Regions from separate parts of the Exiguobacterium sp. s21 genome, predicted to be linked through region 2. Evidence: a T-box and tRNA genes for the amino acid it is inferred to sense, from the RefSeq annotation. Region 2 holds a T-box; the other holds one or more tRNA genes.

Region 1 (3,416 bases), on a different contig from region 2:
TATACGCCCATATCGAAGGGAAAGAACAACTGTTCAAGCAAGTCGTCGAGGACATGGGGAACCGTTATGCACACATCTGGCAGGAGGCACGGGACGCTTCCGTTGACGCTGCGCCGCTCGAGCGGATCGAGGCGATCGTCGAGGCGTTGATTCGCTTCTTTGAAGAAGAGGAGACGTGGATGCTGACGAAGCGGATGTTGCTCGTCCCACCGCCCGAGTTGCGATCATTCATCGAGACGACGCTCGGTTCGGTCGAGACGGAACTGCAAGCGTTCGAGAAAGAACAGTTTCGATTGGCGATGGAGCAAGGCGCCTTACCCGAACAGTCACTCGAGGACGTGTATGACGCGTACTATTGTTTTCTAGATGGGGCGCTTCTTTCGCTCTTCACGCTTGAGACGAATCGCGTCAAACGGCAACGGGCCGCATTCACGATTTTCAAGAAAGGAGTCGGTTGGACATGAAACAAGATCAACTAGCCTGGGTTTGGCTCGTGCTCGCCGGTCTGCTCGAAATCGTTTGGGCGACGACGATGAAGCTGTCGAACGGGTTCACGGTGCTCGGTCCGAGCGTGATGACGATTCTATTATTGATTGTGAGTTTTGGATTGTTGGCGATGTCGTTCCGCACCTTACCGGCCGGGACGGGGTACGCCGTCTTTACCGGCATCGGAGCCGTCGGAACGGTCATCGTCGGGGCGCTCTTGTTCGACGAGGCGCTCACCGGGATGAAGCTCGTCTTTATCATCACGCTTCTGATCGGTGTGGTCGGACTGAAACAAGTGACGGGAGGTGAGTCGGCATGAGTTGGGTATTTTTGATTGGTGCGGGTCTTGCTGAGATGATGGCCGTCTTTTGGATGGGTAAATCAAAAGGCTATCAGATTGTTAAATGGTCGATCTTGTCGGTCGGAACGTTTGCCTTAAGCTTTTATTTGTTGTCGCGTTCGCTCGAGACGCTCCCGCTCGGATTGGCGTATTCGATTTGGGTCGGGATTGGGGCGGCCGGCGGGGTCGTGCTCGGCATGCTGTACTTGAACGAATCCCGGGACCGGTGGCGTATCTTCTTCTTATTGCTTATTATCGGAAGCGTCATCGGATTGAAAGTTGTCGCGTGAGCAGGATTAGCTTCGAATAAAAACGGGAATTGAATAGTTCAGACTGTGAACGAAAGGGGCGGGGACGATGAGTCATATCAAACTGCAATCCGAGCGTCTACGACTCGAACCTTACACGATTGCTGATTTTTATTTCGTGAAATCGCTACTCCAAGATCCGCGGGTCATGCGCTTCATTAGCCCGGATGGAAAGCCGTATACGGATGAACAGACAATTGAATGGTTCGAGCGCCAGTTGGCCCGTTATCAGACGGGTCGTCAAACCGGATTGCTCAAATTGATGTCGCATGAAAATGACGAGCCGATTGGTCATGCCGGCACGTTGCTCCATGAACTCGACGGCACGATTGAACTTGAAGTCGGATATTGGTTGGCGCCGAAGCATTGGCATATGGGCTACGGACGCGAGGCAGCGGCTCGCCTTATGCGTCATGCGTTCGAAAAAGGTGAGAAAGAGATCATTTCCTTGATTCATCCGGATAACGTCCCATCGCAACGGGTCGCGAAAGCGAACGGACTGCATTGGGATCGGGATACCGAATATCAAGGCATGCTCGTCTCGGTATATGCCGGTGATTTAGAGCGGTTATGCCGCCATACGAAACGGGAAGAAATGACGCGTTGAAAAAAAGTAAAAAAGTTTAAAAAAACAGTTGCCAAGGCATTAGTTTCTTGATATATTAATAGTGTCCTTAAGCGAGGACACGACCTGATTCTGTAGCTCAGCTGGGAGAGCGCTACCTTGACAGGGTAGAGGTCGCTGGTTCGAGCCCAGTCAGAATCACTTGGGTGCCAAACCCGATGCGAAACCCATAGGAACGTGGGTTTCCGCGACGCCACTTCTTGCGAGAAGTGGCTTTTTTTTGTTTTTCTTTCAATTGACAGTCTACATAAACAGTTGGTATATTCCTCTCAATACATACAGAAACGGGGAATATTACAATGGTCTTAACCGGAACAATCGTCAACGCGGCATTGATCGTGATTGGCACATTACTTGGACTTTTATTTCACCGCATCCCCGAACGAATGAAAGAGACGGTCACCGCAGCCATCGGTCTCGCCGTCGTCTTGCTGGGGATTCAAATGGGGATGAAGAGTGAAAACTTTTTAATCGTCATCGGCAGTCTCGTCATCGGGGCGGCGCTCGGTGAATGGTGGAAGCTTGATGAGAAGTTGAACGAGGTCGGCTATCAATTGGAACGCCGACTCGGCGGTAAGAGCAAGTCGAGTATCGCCGAAGGCTTCATCACGGCGACGCTCATCTTCGTCATCGGGGCGATGGCCGTCATCGGCGCACTCGACAGTGGATTGCGCGGGGACCATGATGTCCTCTATACAAAAGGATTGATTGATGGCTTCACGGCACTCGTCCTTAGCTCGACGCTAGGGATTGGGGTCATGTTCTCGGCCGTCCCGGTTCTCTTATACCAAGGAGCAATCGCCTTGCTCGCCATCCAAATCATGAAGTTTATCCCGGAATCGCTCATGGATGACTTTATTTTAGAAATGACAGCGACCGGCGGCGTTATGATCGTCGCGATCGGTTTAAATTTGGTCGGCATCACTCGGATTCGCGTCGCGAATCTATTGCCGGGGATTTTGATGGTCGCCGTCATCGTCTCGATTTTACATATCGTCCAATAAAAAAAGTCCGAGAGACGCGATGCGTTTGATATGCTCCCCAATAGGTAGACAGATGAAATAACAAATCTGTTTATTCTATTGAGGAGTGTTTTTTTATGGCGAGAAGTCGGCATTCAATCGAACAAAAACTGAGTGCACTACGAATGATGGAAGAAGGAACATATACGTGGAAGGAAATCGAGGAGGCTCATCACGTCTCTGAGCATACCCTCCGGGTGTGGAAAGTAAAATTTGAGACCGGCGGAATCGACGCCTTGAAGGAGTCGAGGATATGGAAACTGTACACAAAGGAACAGAAAATAGCGGCCGTACGTGACTATCTCGACGGGGTCACCATGGTGGAAGTCCTCTCCAGACATCAAATCAGTAGTCGTTCGGTTCTATATCGGTGGATCAAGAAGTATACTAGTCATAGCGAGTTAACAGATTCGAGAAAAGGGATGGATCGAGCTATGACAAAAGGGAGAAAGACCACATTCGAGGAACGCATGGAGATCGTCAGGTATTGCCTGGACAATGGACGGAACTATCAACGGACGGCCGAGATATTCGCCGTGTCGTACCACCAGGTCTACGGCTGGACGAAAAAATATGACGCCGACGGCGTGCACGGGCTCGAGGACCGGCGCGGACGGACGAAGCAAGAAGAGGAA
Region 2 (3,416 bases):
TCGGCGTACTACGGACCGTTCCGTGACGCAGCTCAATCGGCACCTGGTGAAGGCGACCGCAAAGGCTATCAGATGGACCCGGCCAACCGCCGTGAAGCGTTCCGTGAATCACAATCGGACGTCGAGCAAGGCGCCGACTTCATGATCGTCAAACCGGCGCTCGCGTTCATGGACATCATCCGTGACATGCGCGATTCGCTCGATATGCCGATCGTAGCGTATAACGTGAGCGGAGAATACGCCATGGTCAAAGCGGCTGCCTTGAACGACTGGGTCGATGAGCAACGCATCGTCATGGAGACGATGGTCGGCTTCAAACGGGCCGGTGCGGACCTCATCGTCACGTATTTCGCAAAAGACGTCTGTCGCTATTTGGAAGGAGACTATTCATGACCTACAAACAAACACGCTCAGAAGCGGCGTTCGAACAAGCACGTCCGCTCATGCCGGGCGGGGTGAACAGCCCGGTCCGTGCCTATAAATCAGTCGGCATGACGCCAATCTTCGCTGAACGCGGTGAAGGATCACGCGTCTACGACATCGATGGCAACGAATATATCGACTACGTCCTCTCATGGGGACCACTCATCCTCGGCCACCGTGACCCGGTCGTCACGAAGGCGATTCAAGAGCAATCCGAGAAAGGCTGGACGTTCGGGACGCCGACCGAGCTTGAGACGAAAATGGCCGAGCTCGTCATCGAGCGCGTCCCATCAATCGAGATGGTGCGCATGGTCAACTCGGGTACGGAAGCGACGATGGCGGCACTCCGCCTCGCACGCGGCTACACGGGCAAGACGAAAATCTTGAAGTTTGAAGGCTGCTACCACGGTCACGGCGACTCGCTCCTCATCAAGGCCGGTTCGGGCGTCGCGACGCTCGGTCTCCCAGACTCGCCGGGCGTACCGAAAGACTTGGCGAGCCAGACGCTCACGGTGCCGTACAACGACTTGGATGCCCTTCGCGTCGCGTTCGAGAAGTTCGGTGACGACATCGCTGGGGTCATCGTCGAACCGGCGGCCGGCAACATGGGCTTCGTGCCACCGCAACCTGGATTCCTTGAAGGACTCCGCGAGATCACGGAACAATACGGCGCGCTCCTCATCTTTGACGAGGTCATGACCGGGTTCCGTGTCGGCTACAACTGTGCCCAAGGTTACTTCGGCGTGACGCCGGATTTGACGTGCCTCGGAAAAGTCATCGGCGGCGGCCTTCCGGTCGGTGCCTATGGCGGGAAACGCGAGATCATGGAACAAATCGCGCCGCAAGGACCGATTTACCAGGCAGGGACGCTCTCAGGGAACCCGCTCGCGATGATTGCCGGCTACACGACGTTGTCGCAACTGAAGCCTGAGCACTACGCCGAGTTCGAACGCAAAGCGGACCGTCTCGCTGAAGGCTATACGAAAGCGGCCGAAAAGTATAACATCCCGCACGACACGAACCGGGCTGGCTCGATGTTCGGATTCTTCTTCACGAACGAGAAAGTGACGAACTTCGAGAAGGCGAAGACGGCGAACCTCGACTTGTTCCGTGCTTACTATCAGAAGATGGCGGCGCGCGGCGTGTTCTTGCCACCGTCACAGTTCGAAGGATTGTTCCTCTCGACCGTGCACACGGACGAAGATATCGACCAGACGCTCGTAGCGGTCGACGCGACGTTCAAAGAGCTGCAACAAGAGTTTTCATTGTAATCTTGACGGAAACAGCTTCTGTCGCTACAATTGTTTAACAGATACGAACAAAAGCTACGATGAGGAATAGTACGCAATCAACATCCTTTTTCAGAGACGCGGCCGCTTGGTGCGAGGCCGCGAAGGATGGTGCGGAAGTCGCCTCGGAGCTGACCTTTTGAACGAAGTAGGAAGGTCCGGTCCATCGACCGTTATTCGATTTTGAGGGCGCCACCTGTTGGCGAACTAAGGTGGTACCGCGGAAGATACGGCTTCTTTCGTCCTTAGCGTTAAGGACGAGAGTAGCCGTTTTTTTGTCCACATTATTAGAGGAGGTTGGGCATATGGCCAACGAGACAAACGAAATCACCATGCCGACGAAGTACGATCCAAGTGCGACGGAAGCGAAATGGTATGACTACTGGTTAGAGAACGACGTATTCAAAGCAGACGAGGACGATTCAAAACAGCCGTACACGATCGTCATCCCGCCACCGAACGTAACAGGGAAACTTCACCTCGGACACGCATGGGACACGACGCTCCAAGACTTATTGACGCGCCTCAAGCGTATGCAAGGCTATGACGTCCTCTGGCTCCCAGGGATGGATCACGCCGGTATCGCGACGCAAGCGAAAGTCGAACAGAAACTCCGTGAAGACGGCATCATGCGTTACGACCTCGGACGCGAGAAGTTCCTCGAGAAGACGTGGGAATGGAAAGACGAGTACGCGGACACAATCCGTGCCCAGTGGTCAAAACTTGGTCTCGGTCTCGACTACTCACGTGAGCGTTTCACGCTCGACGAAGGACTCTCGAAAGCGGTCCAAGAAGTATTCGTCCGTCTCTATGAGAAGGGCTTGATTTACCGTGGCGAGTATATCGTCAACTGGGACCCGGCGCAAAAGACAGCCGTCTCGGATATCGAAGTTATCTATCAAGAAGTCGAAGGCGCATTCTACCACATGAAGTATCCGCTCGCTGACGGCTCAGGCCACATCGAGATCGCGACGACGCGTCCAGAGACGATGCTCGGCGATACGGCCGTTGCCGTCAACCCGAAAGATGAGCGTTACGCGCACCTCGTCGGCAAGACGATCATGCTTCCGGTCATGAACCGTGAGATCCCGATCGTCGCTGACGACTACGTCGACATGGAGTTCGGTACAGGTTGCGTCAAGATCACACCGGCGCACGACCCGAACGACTTCGAGATCGGGAACCGCCACGAGCTCCCGCGTATCCTCGTCATGGACGAAGGAGGCAAGATGAACGAGAACGCAGGCAAGTACGAAGGGCTCGACCGCTTCGAATGCCGCAAGCAACTCGTCAAAGACCTAGAAGCGGACGGCACGCTCGTCAAGATCGAGCCGCACACGCACTCGGTCGGCCACTCGGAACGTTCAGGCGCAGTCATCGAGCCGTATCTTTCGAAACAGTGGTTCGTCGACATGGAGCCGCTCGCGAAAGCAGCGCTCGAAGCTCAAGGACATGACGATACGAAAGTCAACTTCGTCCCAGAGCGGTTCGAAGGCACATACCTCCGTTGGATGGAGAACATCCGCGATTGGTGTATCAGCCGTCAACTCTGGTGGGGCCACCGCATCCCGGCTTGGTACCACAACGAGACAGGAGAGATCTATGTAGGGAAAGAAGCACCGGCTGACAGTGAGAACTGGCACCAAGACGAAGACGTGCTCGACACATGGTTCTCGTCAGCGCTCTGGCCGTTCTCGACGATGG

The links. The T-box of region 2 lies ahead of KNP06_RS02755 (valine--tRNA ligase). A T-box ahead of a tRNA ligase gene usually reads a tRNA of that ligase, here a tRNA-Val.
Region 1: it encodes a tRNA-Val, which carries the amino acid that the T-box ahead of KNP06_RS02755 (valine--tRNA ligase) is inferred to sense. The anticodon was not compared.

What each region holds. Positions count from the first base shown of each region.
Region 1 covers NZ_JACSLF010000012.1:77,415-80,830, forward strand. Annotated here, with positions in the region: gene KNP06_RS12755 (TetR/AcrR family transcriptional regulator) at 1-464, shown strand, start outside; gene KNP06_RS12760 (DMT family transporter) at 461-805, shown strand; gene KNP06_RS12765 (DMT family transporter) at 802-1,116, shown strand; gene KNP06_RS12770 (GNAT family N-acetyltransferase) at 1,184-1,741, shown strand; tRNA gene KNP06_RS12775 (tRNA-Val) at 1,828-1,900, shown strand; gene KNP06_RS12780 (DUF554 domain-containing protein) at 2,059-2,763, shown strand; one part of gene KNP06_RS12785 (IS3 family transposase) at 2,859-3,416, shown strand, end outside.
Region 2 covers NZ_JACSLF010000002.1:48,697-52,112, forward strand. Annotated here, with positions in the region: gene hemB (porphobilinogen synthase) at 1-393, shown strand, start outside; gene hemL (glutamate-1-semialdehyde 2,1-aminomutase) at 390-1,694, shown strand; T-box leader at 1,742-1,962, shown strand; gene KNP06_RS02755 (valine--tRNA ligase) at 2,018-3,416, shown strand, end outside.